Regions from separate parts of the Massilimicrobiota sp. mt181 genome, predicted to be linked through region 1. Evidence: predicted binding sites of a transcription regulator. Region 1 holds the regulator's gene; each other region holds the start of a gene.
What was found. The regulator HrcA, encoded in region 1, represses chaperone genes, less so after heat shock. The targets are predictions, from matches to a motif close to TTTTAGCACTNNNNNNNNNNNAGTGCTAAAA.
Positions count from the first base shown of each region.

Region 2: a site for HrcA is predicted at 2,474-2,504, ahead of ACZYT4_RS13685 (DNA/RNA non-specific endonuclease). Genes of this name have one in related genera too.
Region 3: a site for HrcA is predicted at 5,218-5,248, ahead of ACZYT4_RS11405 (co-chaperone GroES). Genes of this name have one in related genera too.

Region 1 is NZ_JBVAYN010000003.1:159,208-166,552, forward strand. Features, by position in the region: gene dnaK (molecular chaperone DnaK) at 1-653, opposite strand, end outside; gene grpE (nucleotide exchange factor GrpE) at 674-1,252, opposite strand; gene hrcA (heat-inducible transcriptional repressor HrcA) at 1,263-2,303, opposite strand; gene hemW (radical SAM family heme chaperone HemW) at 2,418-3,506, opposite strand; gene ACZYT4_RS03220 (L-serine ammonia-lyase, iron-sulfur-dependent, subunit alpha) at 3,503-4,708, opposite strand; gene holA (DNA polymerase III subunit delta) at 4,708-5,673, opposite strand; gene ACZYT4_RS03230 (ComEC/Rec2 family competence protein) at 5,705-7,345, opposite strand, start outside.
Region 2 is NZ_JBVAYN010000043.1:2,936-7,869, reverse strand. Features, by position in the region: partial or broken gene ACZYT4_RS13705 (hypothetical protein) at 1-91, shown strand, start outside; gene ACZYT4_RS13700 (hypothetical protein) at 94-237, shown strand; gene ACZYT4_RS13695 (hypothetical protein) at 385-726, shown strand; gene ACZYT4_RS13690 (hypothetical protein) at 723-890, shown strand; gene ACZYT4_RS13685 (DNA/RNA non-specific endonuclease) at 1,220-2,470, opposite strand; gene ACZYT4_RS13680 (hypothetical protein) at 2,861-3,361, shown strand; gene ACZYT4_RS13675 (DUF4062 domain-containing protein) at 3,543-4,622, shown strand.
Region 3 is NZ_JBVAYN010000023.1:13,734-21,078, forward strand. Features, by position in the region: gene trkA (Trk system potassium transporter TrkA) at 1-243, opposite strand, end outside; gene ACZYT4_RS11375 (NAD(P)/FAD-dependent oxidoreductase) at 267-1,823, opposite strand; gene ACZYT4_RS11380 (aminoacetone oxidase family FAD-binding enzyme) at 1,807-2,961, opposite strand; gene ACZYT4_RS11385 (YebC/PmpR family DNA-binding transcriptional regulator) at 3,080-3,820, shown strand; gene ACZYT4_RS11390 (MBL fold metallo-hydrolase) at 3,847-4,518, shown strand; gene ACZYT4_RS11395 (VOC family protein) at 4,549-4,926, opposite strand; gene ACZYT4_RS11400 (DUF6440 family protein) at 4,937-5,137, opposite strand; gene ACZYT4_RS11405 (co-chaperone GroES) at 5,337-5,597, shown strand; gene groL (chaperonin GroEL) at 5,609-7,228, shown strand.

The sequences.
Region 1 (7,345 bases):
TCTTTCTTGAATTCATCAACAATCCAATTCATGATAGCTTGGTCAAAGTCATCTCCACCTAAATGGTTGTCACCAGCAGTTGCTAAAACTTCAAACATACCATCAGCTAAGTCAAGGATAGATACGTCAAATGTTCCTCCACCTAAGTCATAAACCAAAACTTTTTGCTCTTTATCTAATTTATCAACACCAAATGCTAACGCAGCTGCTGTTGGTTCGTTAATAATACGTTCAACTTCTAATCCAGCAATTTTACCAGCATCTTTTGTTGCTTGACGTTGAGCATCATTGAAATATGCAGGCACTGTAATAACAGCACGATTGACTGGTTCACCTAAATAAGCTTCAGCAGTTGCTTTTAAGTTTTGTAAAATCATAGCTGAAATTTCTTGAGGTGTATAATCTTTACCATTAACATGTTCTTTATAATTTGTACCCATATGTCTTTTAATTGACATAACAGTTTCTTTGTTTGTAACTGCTTGACGTTTAGCAGCTTCACCAACAATAATTTCTCCATTTTTAAATGCGACAACTGATGGAGTTGTTCTTGAACCTTCTGGATTTGCAATAACTTTTGCTTCACCATTTTCCATCACACTTACACATGAGTTTGTTGTACCTAAATCAATACCAATAATTTTATTACCCATAATTATCATCCTCCTAAAATTTATTCATTCACTTTCACTAAAGATGCACGAATAACGCGATCTTTTAACTTATAACCTTTTTGAAGTTCTTCGACAACAACGTTATGATCGAAATTTTCATCATGCGCTGTCATCACTGCCTGATGTAGATTTGGATCGAATTCTTTACCTTGTGCTTCGATAACTTCTACACCATTTTTCTTTAAAATAGCCATCAACTGATCAAAAATCATCTGATACCCCTTTAAGAAAGTTTGAACTTCTTCACTTGGATTTTGAACATTTAAAGAACGTTCAAAATTATCCACAACTGGAAGTAACTCTTCAATAAAAGATTGCATCATAAATTTTAATGAATTCTGATGTTCTTTTTCTAAACGTCTTTTTAAGTTTTCCATATCAGCAAAAACTTTATAATAATCCGTTTTCCATGTATTGACTTCTTCCTCTAATTTACTTAACTGTTGTTCTAAACTTTCTTTGTCATCATCATTTTGTGTTGATTCTTCCTGATTTTCTGTCGTTTCATCAACGACTTCTTCATTGACTTCTTTTTCTTCTGTTACGTTTTCTTCTTTCATGTTTTTTTCCTTTGCCATTGTTTCACCTCTATTCATCTTCTTCGTCATCATCATGATTTGCAAGAACCTCTTCCAGGCTCTTTGAAATATACTCAACTAAAGAAACGACTTTTTCATAAGGCATACGTGTTGGCCCAATGACTGAAATAGATCCTTTAGATTCATTCCCTGTTTTGAATGAAGCTGATATCACCGAAACATCATTAAGTTCCTTAATAGGTGAATCACTACCAATTCTTACACTCACACCATCCTCCAAAGCAATCGGTTCCAGACTCTTCCATGATTGAGAGTTTTCAAACGCTGTCACTAAGCGACGCAACTTATTCACATCATTATATTCTGGCTGATATAACATATTTTCTTTACCAGAAAAATAGATGTTATTTTTTGCGAACTTCATGAAAGCCTCTAGAAAAGCATTAAAGAGAACCTCATGTTCTTTAATACGAGCACTCAAGATTGGTTTGACGTCTCTTTCAAGACGATAAACAACTTGATTCATTGGTGTTCCATCAAGCAATTCATTCATGACATTTACACAACTTGTCAAATCTTCCATATAAGCATTATTCTTAATATTGAAATTACGATTTTCTACATGTCCTTTATCTGTCACAATGATTGCTGTTACTGTATGTTCAGATAAGGGAACAAGAGTAATGTTTTGCAAATGTTCATAAATAGCATTTGGTCCTAATGCAACAGTTGTTAAATGAGTCAACTGGCTTAAAATCTGACAACTTTCTTTAATGATTTCATTTAAAGAACGATGTCGATCTCCCAAAATTGTTGAAACCTGATTTTTAATCTCATCATCTACACTAGGCTGCATTAAAGTATCAACATAAAAACGATACCCTGCCGTTGAAGGAACACGTCCAGAAGACGTATGTGTCTTTTCCAGATAACCATGTTCTTCTAGAAATGACATTTCATTTCTGATTGTTGCACTCGAATAAGGAAGCTGATACTTTGTCATTAAGGTTTTCGATCCTACTGGTTCAGCCGTTTCAACAAACTCTTCAACAATACATTTTAGAATTAGTAATTGTCTAGCCGTCAGCATATCACAACCTCCTTTAGCACTCCTTTTACCTTTGTGCTAATTACATTATACTCATCTTTTTAGCACTGTCAACACTTTTGTGCTAAAAAGCAAAGAAAAACAAGTTTTCACTTGTTAATCATCCAAAAAATCAATAAGTATTGTATTTAAATAATTCATACCCAATTCTGTCGTTCTTAAAAAGCCATTATCAATTTCTAATAATTTCATATTCTGATAACGTTCAATCACATGATGATACTGCTTTTCAAAATCAATATCATATAACTGATTGATGTCTTGAATATTGATACCCTGATTTAATCGCAGACCCATCATTATCTTTTCAAATAACTGATCTTGTCTAGATAACTCAATATCTTCTTCTAAATATTGATGCTGAAAATAACGTGTCAGAGATTTCGTATTTTCATAGCGATGCGACTGCTTTAAAGCATGTGCTGATACACCAATCCCATCATAATCATGATAATGCCAATAAACCAGATTATGTAAAGAAGGTTTATAGCGATAATAATTGCTGACTTCATATTGATGATATCCTTGTCTCTTTAATTCCTGACGAATATAGGCATACCAGCGTGCATCCTCTTCATCATCAAGCGGCTGGTAATGCTGATTTTTCAAAAAAGTATGGTCTTCTAAAATCAAACTATAATAAGAGACATGTCCTACATCCAACTGAGCCAAAACAGCAATATCCTCTTTAACATCTTCAAATGTTTGTTGGGGTAATCCATACATCAAATCGACATTGATATCTTGAATACCAAGCTGTTGAGCTTCTTTAATAAATGATATAGCTTGCTTTGAAGTATGTACTCTGCCAATATTTTTTAATAAATGATCATGAAATGTTTGGATCCCCACACTCAACCTATTGACACCATAATCCACACATAATTGTAGTTTTTCTTTGTCCATTGTTTCAGGATTGATTTCAATAGTATATTCTTTGACCTGACTTGCATATGGTTTTAATAACTCAAAAAGAGATTTCAACTGTTCATAAGATAAGGCAGTTGGTGTTCCTCCTCCAATATAAATCGTGTCATAATCTGTTTGTAAAGATTTCTCATTTATTTCAAAAGATAAGGCCTCCAAATACTGCCAGGCCCATTTTTCATTATAAAAAACCTTGCAGAAATCACAATAACTACAGATATGTTGACAAAAAGGAATATGAACATATAAAGCACTCATGATAAACCAAACTCTTTGGCCAAGCCACCTAAAGAAGTTTCCTTATAGGCACTTGACAAATCTTTTCCAGTTTCTTTCATGACTTTGACAATGGTATCAAAAGAGACTTTATTTTTTCTTAAATATCCTAATTGTTTAGCAAGCATAGCTGCATCTAAGGCACGTAAAGAACCATATCCATTACGTTCAATACATGGAATTTGTACATATCCTCCAACAGGATCACAAGTTAATCCCAAATTATGTTCCAATCCCATTTCAGCAGCATATTCAATCAAAGAATTATTCAATTCATAAATCCACGCCATAGTGGCTGCCCCCATGGCACAGGCTGTCCCTACTTCAGCCTGACAACCACCATCAGCACCAGAAATGGTTGCATTGGTTTTGACAACATTTCCAAACAATCCACCAATTGCTAGAGCTTTGATCAAATCTTTCTTTTCAATATGCAACTGCTTATAACAATAGTAAAGAATAGCAGGCATAATCCCACTTGCTCCACAAGTAGGCGCCGTTACAATCTTTCCACCATCAGCATTTTCTTCAGCAACGGCATAGGCATAACTGGAAATAAATAACCTTTCTCTATCCGCTTCTCGTCTTGTATTCTGTGCCTGTTGAAACATCGATTTTGCCACTCTTTTTAGCTGAAGCTTTCCTTGAATAATTCCTTCTTTCTTTAAACCATTTTCAACACTTTCAAACATAGCCGATAAAATGGAAGAAAGAAAATACTCAAAATCTTCTCCTTCATTTTCTAAAACATAGTCATATAAAGACATCCCATGTTCATCAACATATTTTAAAATATCTGTCATTGTATTTTGCTGATAAACATGAACAGGCTTTTCAGCCAGTTCTCCTTTAAAAAGAATAGAACCCCCACCAATAGAATAGACTTCAATGTCCTTGATTTTTTGATCATGATTATAAACATGAACAATCATGCCATTAGGATGTAATGGTAATTCATCACTTTTAAAAGAGAAATCGACTGGTTTAGGTGCAAAAGTCTTTTCAATAATATAGTCTGTCAGATGCCCCTTTCCTGTTAATGCTAATGACCCATGCAAATCAACATGAAAGTGTGTCGCATCAGGATACATTTCCAAAATTTTTTGAGCTGCACGCTGTGGCCCCATCGTATGTGAGGACGATGGTCCAAAGCCAATCTTAAACAATTCTCTCATTGATTCCATTATTCATTTCCTCCAATTCGCATTAAAAATAATTCTAATCCCTTATATTTATCAACTTTTCCTGTTTTGATAGCGACATCAAGCTGTGACAATTCGTCAATATGCTGTAGTAATTCTTTCAAATCAAAATTTTGACTATCACGTCTTATATATTTTAAACGATAGGGATTAATGGATAACATTTGTGCAATCTCTCTATCATTATAACCTTTTCTATCCAATAATTTAACCTGATAAAGTAAACGCATGGCATTTCCTATTAAAACAATCAATTTGATAGGCTCTTCTTTATTCATAATCAGATCTTTATAAATTTGAAAGCTTTTTGCTGTTTCTTTCTTTAATATAGCCTGACTTAACTCAAAAACATTCTCTTCTACCTGTTTAGTCACTAATAAGTCAATTGTTTCCACTGTAATATGATGAGTATATAAACACAATTTATTAACTTCCTGTGATATTTCCAGTAAATTATTAGGCATACGTGATAAAAATAATCTTAAAGCATCTTCATCAATATCACAACCTCTACTCTTAAATGCTTTATGAGTTGTTTTATACAATTGATGCTCATCCATTTTTTCAATCTCATAAAAATGTGCCTGTTTTCTTAATTGTTTCACAACCTTTTTTCTTTCATCAAAATTTCTCTGATCATGATAAATCACAAAGATGGTCGTAGGATTATCCATCTTTAAATAATCCATAAACTTGGCAATATCTTCATCACTGACCTCTTTTTGTCTTTGTGTTGTTAAAAAAGTTGGATTCTTTAAAACAATCATTTTATACTCACTTAAAAAAGGAGGTGTTAAAGCATCTTCAATAATAGTTGACATTGGTGTTTCCTGACACCAATAAACAACCAGATTCATATCTTCTTCACGAATATGATATTTCTTCTTTAATGTATTCAGTCTTTGTTCCATCAACAATTTATCTTCACCATAAATAACAAAGTTCATGATACCACCTCGCTTTTCCATTATACATGAATCAGCGTAAAATGTAACGCTCTTTTCCATAAAATCTGATATGAAACATTCCATCTTCGTCCGTTCTCAAAATAGTTATCCCTTTTCTTTTTAAACGTTCTATCACTTGTGAGGATGGATGGTTATACATATTATCTTTTCCAACGCCAATCATTGCAACTTCTGGTTGTATGGCATCTAAAAAGTAAGATGAAGTCGCTGTGGCACTTCCATGATGAGAAACCTTCAAAATATCAACCTCTAATTCTTTGAACTGTTCATGTAAATCATTCTCGATCTGTATAGAAGCATCACCCATAAATAAAATATTCATAGCTGGCAAAGTGACATACATTATTAATGATTGATCATTAGTATCTGTATAAACTTTATTTGTTTGCAACATTTGAATACGTGCACAGCCAATCTGACGATTGGCTTCATAATCATCTATCACTTGTCCAATGGAAAAATGTTCAACTAATGAAGATAAAGCTCCACTATGATCAAAATCTGAATGTGATATATAAACATAATCCAAATGAGAAACACCTATAGATTTTAAATATGGAATAATTGTCTGCATTGCTAAATCATAGTCATAGGTACCACCTGTATCAATCAAAATATTGCCCTGATTCATAGGAAGACGAATGAAAGTACAATCCCCCTGTCCAACATCAATCATAGTCACTTCACCATAAATCTTATATTGTCCAAAAATCTGTAAAACAATCATCAATGCAATAAGCATAGATATTTGATGTTGTATTTTTTGTTGAAGTTCTTTACGACTGATCATTTGAAAATATATAAAATAAAAGATAACTATCCAAGCTAGTGGTGGTTTTGAAAACACTATAAAATGATTAATGACCTGTAAAAAAGATAAAACATTTTGAAAAACATATACATAAATCATCACTACATTCTCTAAGATAGGAAAGAATACTGATAAAAGACATAAACTATAAAAATATTCAATAAAGAGATTTAAAATATCACCCACAAAAACAGCAATCAAGGGAATTTGAGCATTTAATGATAAAATAATAGGTATTGTTGATAAATAAATCCATAAAGCAGAATAACGAAAACGATGTGTCAACAATACAATAAAATAAACAAAATAAGAAAAAACAAAAGAAATATTATAGATCATATAAGGATTATAAAATAATGATGCAATAACCAATAAAGCAAAAATATCTAATTTATTGAACCATTTCTTCAATAAATCATATAAAAGTAAAATAAAAAATGCACGATATAAAGATACGAGCATTGGTATAGAAAAAATATAGAAACCTATCAACAGATAAGTCAATATACGAGACAGTTTGCGTGGTAAAAGCAATCCTAAAAGTCCTTTTAACATTGCAAAAAGAATATGAATATGCATTCCAGACAAAGCAAAAAGGTGAACTAAAGAAAGATCTGTCATTAACTGATAATCTTCTGCGATATTTTCACTACGTTCTCCTAAAACAAATAGCAGCTGATAATCTCGAACATCCTGATGTGTAGATAAATGATCTTTTATCCAATGATAGAATGTTTCTGATTTTTGATGGGATAATAACTGTTTTAAAAATGATTTATGGAAAATCTTCTGACCATAAAGATAATGTCTCTCACTAAAAGCATAATCATTACTCGCATC
Region 2 (4,934 bases), on a different contig from region 1:
TTGCCCTTGTTGTGGCACTTTAGTAAGAAGTGAAATAGAAAAATTTAATTACTGCCACAATTGTGGTCAGGCGATAGATTGGTGTGAATGATAATGAAAATAAAAGCAGAAAGGAAAAATAGTTTAATAGAATTAGAAACAGACAGTGTTAAATTAATTAATTTCTTCTATTATTTGCTAAAAACATTTAGATTTGAAATTAAATATATTGATTGGAGTAAAAAAGATGTTGAATAAACTTAAGTATAAAATAAGTGAAATAAGAAAAATGTTTGAAATTCATTGCCCTGATTGTGGCGGAATAATGAAATATGAGTTTTATGACCCTGTGCATAAAGTAGATGTATTTAAATGTCAAGACTGTGAAAAGGAGTGGGTTTGATTATGACTAAAAAAGAATGTGAAACTGCATTAAGTAAATTATGGGATAACACTTTTGGAACTGATTGCATAACAGGCGAAGATTTAGATAAATATGTAGATGTAATTAATGGTTTGATTCAATACGTATTTAATCCACAACTATACAAATTTGAAGATTTGAAAGTAGGTATGTGGGTATGGGATGATAAATTAAATGCGTGTTTCTTGATAAAAGAACTAAAACCACAATCGTATTGGAACGTTATAATTTATGCCAATTATTTAACAGATACTTTTGAAGAAATGCATTTTGAAAAAAATCGTTTCTATCCTGTAACAAAGGCTATGGAGTATCAAAAATGAGAGTTGATGAACACATACCAGTGTCTATATCAATAAAACATGAAAAAGATAAGACAATCATAGAGCTGGATAAAGATTGTGAACTTAGATTATATATAGCACCAGATTCTAGAAATAATGGTGTGATAGTATTTTCGGAAAAGGAAGTGAAAGACAATGATTAAGAATTGTTTGAATTGCAAACATTGTAGTCAAAATAACTATACAACTAGTGAATATTATGGATTTAGATGTGAAATAAAAAGAAGATATTTTGATTATAATTTTAAGCAATTAATAAAGGGGATACTATGTCTTTTCTATGAAGAAAAGGAAGTGAAAGATTTTGGATAAAATAGATTTGATGAAAGAATTGATAAATCTATATCAGCAAAGAGAATTTGTTCAGCTTCCTTGTACGCAGCTGATTATAGATAAATATATAAAGAAGCTTGAATTAAAACTAAAAGCATTGCTGTAAACAAAAAAATCGAGAGATCACTCTCGATTTAACTTAAAAACATTTGCTACATGGCTCAAGTCCTCTTGATTTAGCCTCACTTAAACTTATTTGTCTGGCTTTATCAGGATTCATTCTTCCGCAGTTTGGTTTGTTATGGTACTTAGATCCAGTAGCAGAAATCCAGACCTGTCCTCCAACTGGAGTGCTTTCTACACTGCTGTTAGATGAACTGCTGCTTTTTGAACTGTTTGAAGAACTTGAGTTAGATGATGAACTCTTCTTGTTGCTTGTACTGCTTGAAGAACTCTTTTTATTGCTACTGCTTGTAGAACTTGACGAACTTTTAGAACTGCTAGAAGATCCTTTGTTGTCAAATTCCGTCTTAACAACTTTTCCATTCAATGTGTATGTATAAGCATAATGACTTGGTGTCATTGTACTTGTATTTGGATATGTAATGATTGCAGTGAAATCTGTACAACCCCCAGCTTTTCTGATAGATTCTTCCATGTCTGCTTGTTTACCAGTTCTATTCAAAGTACTGTTTTGAGGTGTAATGTTATAAGCATTTGAAACACCACCTAATGAATCAGCAATAACATGTCCTTCATCTAGATCTTTTGCTTCAACACCAGGAACTTTCGCTTCATCACTGCAATACCTTCCTGACGAAGTTACATCTTCAGCGTCATCGTCTTGAAGCACAATTTCTTTGGCTACAACTTTTACAAGTTGTCCATATTTGTTAGTGAAGGCCCAGTATTCTCTGTCACCGTAACCAATATCAACAGCTGCATTTGCTACTCTGTTTCCAGAAAGACTACAGAAGTTTACGTCAATAATTTGGTATCCATCAAACATTTCATCATTTGAAGTCGTACTATTTGATGTTGATTTATCAGATGATGTTGAATTGTCTGTTGAAGTTGTTTTAGTCGATTCTGTTTTCTCCTTAACACCATCTTCCGTAGTGTTGCTTGTTTTCTGTTCATTATCAACAGAAATATTTTCGGTCTGCGGATCGTCTAATGATGCCGCATCTGTTGTTTCTGGAGTCCATGGACTTACACCAGCAAAGAGAATAGATAAAGCCATTAGTACACCTAAAGTGCCATATAATTTCTTTCGAGTAAATTGTCTAATATCATTTTTACGTGCAAAGACAATAAAACCTGCAATTACTAGAATGTATCCAATTCCCATAATTAGTGGTGAATTTAATCCTACTGCAATTCCACTCACAACAAATAAAAGCATGAAGATACAGATAATTGCTCTTAAAATAATTTTAAATTTTCTCATGAATATTTCCTCCCCATACTTTTTAATGATAACACGAATTGAATATAATTTACACAAAAACAAAGGAGTTGATTAATTAATGAAAGAAGTAGTCATAAATTTTTTTGCTGGTTTAGGAATTATAGAATCAGTTATTTTATTTGTTGGAGGAATAATTTTAATTAAAGCTATAAGGAATTTTGAAGAATGAATATAACTAAACAACAGTTTGCTGAATTTGTCGAAGCTAACAGAAAGAAAATCAGCAATAATGGTAACGATTATAGCATAATGTCAATTGAAAGATGGAAGCTGACCTCACTTGATATAAATACATACATATACATTGCAGATCATTATGAAGAACTGAAAAGAAAATTCAATAGACAATAGAATTTGGGAGGTAACGGAATGTCATATAGTGATGAAGAAAAACAGATTATTAAAAAAGTAAAGGAATATCTTAAATGTATTAGAATTCTAAAGCAGGAAAGACTGACCCTGAAGTATGAATATGATGATATTCCATTGCCACAGTCACCGAATATAGGCAGTGAAATGCCTGGAGGATCTATCAAGGAAAAGGATCAGCAGCTTAATTCAAGAATAGTGCGACGAGAGTTGCTATTGCAACGAATGAAGATGTTTGATGAAGTCATTGACAGATTTACATATACGCTCTATCTTCTGAAAGGTGGGCAGAGAACCATCGTCAACTGCTTTGTTGATTCGAGGGGATATGGCGATATGGTTCAAAAGCTGGAAGAAACGTATTTCATAAACGAGAGAGCATATTCGAGAAACATAAATGACATATGCTTGGAACTGTCGAAGTATATTGACTATGAGAATCCACCTAGAATTGAAGATTTGAATAGGAAGTTTAATGAAATAATAAGAAAAATGAATTAAAGAAACAAACTTCTAATGTAGGTTATAAACTTATAGTATTTTGTATAGATGAAATATCAGGGACGATTTTTTTATGATATTATTCTAGAATATAAAATAATACAAAATTTGTAAGTATTTCATATTAATATTGTAAATGGAGGTATTTTTTATGTATAATAAATACAGAGGTGAATTACATATGAAACCAAGAGTATTTGTAAGCTCTACATTTTACGATTTAAAATATATTAGGGAAGATTTAGCAAATTTCATTAAAGCTCATGACTTTGAACCCATTATGTTTGAGGATGGAGATATTGGATATACACCTGGAAAGGAATTAGATGACTCATGCTATGAAAGTATGAGAAACTCTGATATGACCATTTTAATTATAGGTGGACAATATGGAAGTGCGGCAACAGGAGAAAATGATAAAATATCTCAATTTATTTCTATAACAAGAAATGAATTTAGAACAGCTATTAGAAATTCTATTCCTGTTTTTTGCTTTATAGATAAAGCAGTTTCTTCTGAATTTGAAATTTATAAATTAAATAGGGAAAATTTAGAAAAAAACAATGATAGTATTTTGTTTAAAGCAACAAAAAATATCAATATTTTTAGATTTATTGAAGAAATATACATGATTGGTAAAATACCTATTAATACATTTGAAAGATCAGAAGATATAAAAGACTTTTTAGGGAAACAGTGGGCAGACATGTTTAAAAAGTATTTAATTAATTTAAAAGATAAAAATACGATAAATGATATGCAAGAAACATTATCAGAAATGAAATCTATAGTAAATGAAATGAATATTATGATTAAAGGTGTTGGTCGAAAAGTTATAAGTAACAATGAAGAGTATAATAGTTTGTTGGAAGAACAATCTAAAATCAGAGTTTCTGAATTATGTGATGAAATAACTAAAAATATTGAAATTGATACAATGACAAAAGCATTAAATGATAATCAAAAGAATAAATGTATCACAACTCTTCTTGATGCTTTAATAAATGTAAATAAATTTGTAGATAATTTTGTTTTTTCTTCTAGTAAAGAATTACAAGATTTAGCTCAAGAAGCAGCAATGAAATTAAAGAAAGAACTAAGATTATCAGGTATGCGATTGTCTAGAGTATCTAATGAGTTGATAATGGCAAATAGAAAAATTATTGAGTTAGATAATAATACGAAAGATTATGATTTATTAATCAGTTATTTATCCAAGACTAAAAATTTCAATCAAATATTTAGTTTAAGATATTCATAATTAATTTTTTAGAATTCAAACATTATATCTTTATAAAATAATATCTAAAAAGATTATCTATATATTATTTAAATATTTTCAATAATTTTGTATCGTTAAATAGTGAGGAGGCTGTAACGAAATAACTTTTTAAAGAGTTGATTTTGTTTCAGCTCTTTTCTTTTTATAAGTTCTGTCCGTAGTTTGTCCGTAAAATGTCCGTAGTTTGTCCGTAGATTGTCAGTGATAAAGTATGCTATTATGTTATCGTAGAAAAAATTCTACAGGACAGTTCTTCTCATCTGTTCCTAAGAGATCATCATAATATCGATG
Region 3 (7,345 bases), on a different contig from region 1:
AAGAATATTCAATTCATCTGATGTAGTCACAGAAATAACTATATCTGCTTTATCAACTTCTGCTTCTTCTAAAACATGAAAGTTGGCACCATTACCACTGACACCTAAAACATCATATTGATTGACAATATTTTCGACTTTTTGTTGATTATAATCAATAACCACAACATTATAGCCTTCATCTGATAAATAATGTGTTAACATTTGTCCTACTTTACCTAGGCCAATAATAACAATATTCATATTTCCTCTCCCATTCTTTCATTTTATTTATTTTTTAAAATATTTTCAGCACACATAATTCCATCAATAGCAGATGACATAATTCCACCAGCATAACCAGCTCCCTCTCCGATTGGGTATAAACCATTGATTTCAGATTGATAGTTCTCCCCTCTCAAAATTCTTAAAGGTGCACTACTTCTTGTTTCAACACCGGTTAAAATTGTATCTTCATCTATAAAGCCAGGCATTTTTTGATTCATTAGCAGTAGTCCTTCTTTTAAATGTTGATTGATAAAATCAGGGAACACCTCATTTAAATCACATATCTGATATCCTGGTTGATAGGTTGGTTTGATTTTTCCTAATGGATGGACTTCTCCTGCGATATAATCCATTGCTTTTTGAACAGGTGCAAAGTATCGACCACCACCCATTTCAAAAGCCTTTCTTTCTAGTTTTCTTTGAAACTCTATACCAGCAAGTGGGTGAACGCCAGGAAAATCATCTGTTGAAATCGTTACCAAAACAGCGCTATTAGCATTCAAACCATCTCGTGCATAATAACTCATCCCATTCACACAAATTGTGCCTTCTTCATGTTGAGAAGGAACAACAAATCCTCCTGGGCACATACAAAATGTATAAACCCCTCTTTTACCACTTTGGACAGCCAATTTATATGGTGCAGCTTTTAAATAAGGAGATGAAGCACTTTTCTTATATTGAATATGATTGATTTTTTCTTGCGACTGTTCAATACGTACCCCTACCGCAAAGGCTTTTTGCTGCAAAGGAACATTTTTATGATACAGCAATTCATATGTATCTCGTGCATTATGTCCAATCGCTAAAACAAGAAGATCAGTATAGATTGTCTGCTGTTTTTGATTTTGTAAAACGACAACATCAAAACCAGGGTCTTTTTGATGGAAATCTATCATCTGTGTTTCAAATAAGAAAGTCACACCTTTAGAAATCAAAAAGTTTCTCATGTTTTGAATGACTTGACGTAAGTAATCTGTTCCAATATGCGGTTTATTCATATATAAGATATCATCTGGTGCACCAAAACGAACAAAGGTTTCTAAAATGTAACGGATACGTTCATTTTTCACTCCAGTTGTCAATTTCCCATCAGAAAACGTTCCTGCTCCTCCTTCTCCAAAAGCTATATTACTTTGTGGATGCAAGACTCCTCTTTCCATTAAATCATTGACAGCTTTTTCTCTTTTGGCAACTTCCTGTCCTCGCTCAATGATGGTCACTTTCTGACCACTCATAGCTAATACATAAGCACAGAAGAGTCCTGCCGGACCACTTCCTACAATCAACACATGCTGATCAGTTGCTGGCAAATATTGATAATGATATGGTTTGACTTTTTGAAGACATGTATATTTTTTGAGATATCTTTCTTCATCTGGAACCATGAAATCAAAACTACAAATAAAATGAACCTGTTGACGCCTTGCATCTATAGATTGCTTCACTAATGTTACATGACTAATTTCTTTTTCACGAACATTCAAAAATTGCGAAATGACTTTTGCATAGCGTTTTTCGCCTAATTTCACTTTCACATTATGAATTCTTAACATAACTTTTCCTTTCTATAGCTTCAGCTACGCGATAAGCACTTGCTAAAGCAAAATGTAAATTATAGCCTCCACACATTCCTGCTACATTTAAAATCTCCCCAACGGCATACATCCCTGGATATTTCTTTATTTCAAGATCTTCATTTGTATTTTTCAATGATAAGCCACCTTTCATGACTTGAGCATATTGAGCATCTCTGATTCCTTGAATATCAAGAGGAAATCTTTTTAATAAAGAAGCAAGCTTTGAGACTGGAAGATGCTGATATTTTTGAAAATATACTGCTATCTTGTGATTCAGCACTCCTTCTAAATCATGATCAGGTAACTTTTTCAAATATTCACACAATTGATTTTGACTCATTTCGTCAAAAAAATCAATGTATAATTGGTATTTATGATGTTTTTTATAAAAAGAAGATAACTGCATAATCGCAATTCCACTGACTCCATAGTCCGTAAATAGTAATTCTCCCTTTTCCTGATGAATACATTTTTCGTTTTCTATTAAAGAAAATGTTCCTTTCACTCTTACCCCTTTTAAAGTCTTTAAAACTGGTTTGGTATAAAATTGAACAAGCGAAGGAATTGGTTCAATAACTTTTAATCCTAACTGTTTTAAAAGATGATAACGCGATGCATTCATACCCGATAGTTTACCTGCTTCACTGCCCATTGCCAAAATAACACAATCAGCTTTTAATCTTTGCTGAGAAGTATGAATTATATAAGGTTGTGATTTTTCAATCTTTAATACTTCCTGTTCATAATGAAAAGTCACTCCTGCATCCTGAGCTCTTTTCATAAAGATATTCTTAACTGATAAAGCCTGTTCACTTTTCGGATATAACAAATCACCTTGATAAACACAATAAAGACCCAGTTTTTCCATTTGTTTGACCATATCAAAATCTTGAATAATCTTTTGCACAACATCTAAACAATCACTTTGATAATAACATTGATTCATATGTTTATTAGACAAATTACATCTTCCATTTCCAGTGGCTAAAAGTTTTTTTAGTGGCGCCTGGTTCTGTTCAATAACAATCACTTGATCTTCAGAAAATTTCTGTTTTAATAAAATCGATAAATAAACACCTGAAACGCCTGCACCAATAATCACAAATCTTCTCATGTTTTCTCCCTTCTTCGCTATATTCTTTATGAAATATAGTGATTATACCATTTTTTATTGAAAAATCATCAAAAAATGTTTATAATACTAAAGGAATTTTCAAAGGAGGAATTATATCATGGGTAGAGCACACGAAGTGCGCAAGGTTGCAATGGCGAAAACAGCCGCAAAAAAAGCAAAGCTATATTCTCGATATGGAAAAGAAATTTATTTAACAGCAAAAGCTGGTGGACCTGAATTAGATGGAAACTTAGCATTAAGACGTTTAGTTGATAAAGCCAAAAAAGAACAAGTACCTGCTGATGTTATCAAACGTGCTATTGATAAAGTTAAAAGTGGTGTTACTGAAAACTATGAACCTATCCAATTTGAAGGATTTGGGCCAGGAAATTCAACATTAATTGTCAAATGCTTAACTGATAATATCAATCGTACAATTTCTCAAGTTCGTCCTGCTTTTACAAAATCAAAATCTAAATTAGGTGCTGAAGGTTCTGTTGCTTATTTATATAATGTAGAAAGTACAGTTATACTTAATGGAATGAGTGAAGATGAAGTCTTAGAAGCCCTTGTTATGGGGGATGTTGATGCTAAAGATATTACAACATTAGAAGATGGACGTATTAAAATTACTGGTGAACCAACAGATTTAAATAAAATAAAAACAGCTATTGAAGCCGTAAAAGAAGATATTGAATTTGATGTTGATGAAATCACAACAACACCTCAAGAATATGTAGAACTTGAAGGTGATGATATGATGTTATTTGAAAGATTAATGGGATTATTAAATGATTGTGATGATGTTGATGAAGTTTACCATAATGTTTCAAATTATGATGATGGAGAAGAAGAATAACATGTAACCATGTTATCTTTTTTTATATGAAAGTTACGCATTTATACCATAGCGGATGTCTTGTAGAATTAGAACACCATCTGTTATTATTTGATTATTATCAAGGTAAACTCAATCTCAACCCAAACAAGCCACTCTATGTCTTTGTATCCCATAGTCATTATGATCATTATAATCCTGAAATCTTTAAGTTAAATCATCCTCATATCACATATATCTTATCAGATTCATTACCACAGCAAAATCAGGCATATTATGTTGATGTGCACCAAATGAACCAAATTGATGATTTATCTATCCAAACACTGCTTTCCACTGATGAAGGATGTGCATTCCTTATCCAAGTTGAAAATCAGACTATTTATCATGCTGGAGATCTGAACTGGTGGCATTGGGCAGGTGAGCCTGAAGTAGATAATGAATACCAGCGCATCACATATCAACAAGAAATCAATTCGATTCAAAAACCCATTGATTTAGCATGTATAGTTGTAGATATAAGGCAAGAAAAAGACTATTTACTGGGATTATCCTATTTTTTAAATCATGTCCCATGTCGTTATATTTTACCTATACATTATTTTGGACATTATGAAACAACAACCTTATTGTTTCAAGAGGCTATTGATAATCCCTATCAAGCTCAAATTCTACCTGTTAAGCATTCTAATCAAACATTTGAATTACCAACTCAATAATCTCATACAAAAAAAGTATTAGGTCAGTGCCTAATGCTTTTCTTTTGCTGGAATAATTTCGAACCAGTAATCATCGGGATCATGAATAAAATACAGTCCCATGGCTTCATTTTCAAAACAAATACATCCCATTTTCTGATGTAACTGATGATAAGCATCATAATCATCTACTGTTAAGCAGATATGACTTTCATTTTCGCCTAGCTCATAAGCTTGAGGATGATCTCTAAGCCATGTCAGTTCTAATAAAAACGAAGAAGAATTATCACTTAAATAAACCAGTTTAAAACTACCATCGGATGCTTCTTTTTCACGCACAACGTTTAATCCTAAGGCTTCTTTATAAAATTCTATACTCTTTGATAAATCTGTTACATTAATATTACAATGATTAAATATAGCTTTCATATTCACTCTCCTATTCATCTTCTGGGAAAACTGTTGTTATAATTGGCTTCCCTTCTCTATCTACTAATACAGTTAAACCTGAGCTTGAGCTCATTGTATTCGTATGAAATAAATAGTTAACACCTGTTTCTTTATCTACCCATATTTCAGTAGAACTTGAAAATTTTGATGATTCATATGTTTTGATAAATCTTTCATATTTTTTTGCCATCTTTTTTCTCCTTTAGATTTATAAAACTATTATAACAAATAGAATCATAAATAAGAATCATTTTTCATATATTTTAAAGATTTTAGCACTATGTTCTGAAAAGTGCTAAAAGTTCATATTCAGTTCATATATCAAGTTATAATAGTACTTGTTAGCAAAGAAGATGTATGAGTGCTAAATGCATAAGGAGGAATAAAAAATGTTAAAACCATTACATGATTATGTGATATTAAAAAAAGAAAAAGCTGAAAAACAAACAGCGAGTGGAATCATTTTAACAAGTCCAAAAGAACAAGCAAGCAATCAGGCAACTGTTGTTTCTGTAGGGCCTAAATGTGATGACCATTTAAAAGAAGGAATGACTGTTATCTTTAAAGAATATTCAGGAACAAAATTTAAAGATAATGATGATGAGTATATGATTTTAGAAGAAGAAGATATTTTAGCTATTGTTGAATAGGAGGAATAAAAATGAGTAAAGAAATTCGTTTTTCTAAAGATGTTAGAGATGCTATGTTAAATGGTGTCAACACACTTGCAGATGCTGTTAAAGTGACAATTGGTCCTAAAGGACGTAATGTTGTATTAGATAAAGGTTATGGTTCACCTTTAATTACAAATGATGGTGTATCTATCGCTAAAGAAATTGAATTAGAAGATGCTTTTGAAAACATGGGTGCTAAATTGGTTTATGAAGTCGCAAATAAAACAAATGATGTTGCTGGTGACGGAACAACAACTGCTACAATTTTAGCTCAAAGCATGATTCAAAATGGATTAAAAGCTGTTGAAAAAGGTGCTAATCCTGTCTTAATGCGTGAAGGTATTGATTACGCAAGCAAAGAAGTTGCAAAATATATCTTAGATAAATCTCATAAAGTAGAAACAAGCAATGATATTGAAAGTGTTGCAACAATTTCTTCTGGTGATAAAGAAATTGGTCAATATATTGCTCAAGCTATGGAAAAAGTTGGTAGAGATGGAGTTATCAGTGTTGATGAATCAAATAGTTTTGATACTGAATTAGAAGTTGCTGAAGGTATGCAATATGATAAAGGCTATGTTTCTCCATACATGGTTTCTGATAGAGAAAAAATGACTGTTGATTTAGATAATCCATTAATCATGGTTACTGATCAAAAAATCAATACTGTTCAAGAAATCTTACCAATTCTAGAACAAGTGATGCAATCTAATAAACCACTATTATTAATTGCTGATGATTTCGAACAAGAAGTCACTTCAACATTAGTTGTTAATAAATTAAGAGGTACATTTAATGTTGTTGCAACAAAAGCTCCTGGTTTTGGTGATAACCAAAAAGAAATCTTACAAGATATTGCAATTTTAACTCATGCAACATTCTACAGTAAAGATTTAAATATGAACTTAAAAGATATGCAAATGTCTGATTTAGGTTCAGCTAAAAAAGTTCATATTACAAAAGATCATACAACTATGATTGGTGGTAGTGGTGATAAAGCTGCTATTGATCAACGTATTAAAGAAATCACTGAACAAATGAATAATTCTAAGAGTGATTATGATAAAAAGAATTATGCTGAAAGATTAGGTAAATTAAGTAATGGTGTTGCTATTATTAAAGTTGGTGGAGCTACTGAATCTGAATTAAAAGAAAAGAAATTAAGAATTGAAGATGCTTTAAATGCTACAAAAGCTGCTGTTAGCGAAGGTATCGTTATGGGTGGTGGCGTTACATTAGTTAATGCTTATGTTGCCTTAAAAGATCAATTAAAAGATAGCAATGTTGATAAACAAAAAGGTATTAAAGTTGTCTTAGATGCATTGCTTGCTCCAATGGGACAAATTGCTGAAAATGCTGGATACAATAGTGATGAAATTGTTGAACAACAAATGAAAGTTGCTGATGGTCAAGGATTTGATGCTAAAGATGGTGAATGGGTATCAATGTTTGATAAAGGTATTATTGACCCAACAAAAGTTACACGTAGTGCTTTATTAAATGCTGCTAGTATCTCTGCTTTATTTATTACTACAGAAGCTGGAGTTGCACCAATTAAAGAAGATAACCCTGCACCTGCTCCAATGAATGCTGGTGGAATGTATTAATTGGTAAATAAATAATATTTCAATATAAACATCATTCTTATGATGAAACCAGAAGATAGATATTATTCATCTACTTCTGGTTTTTTATAAAAAAGTACAAAGAATTATTATATAATC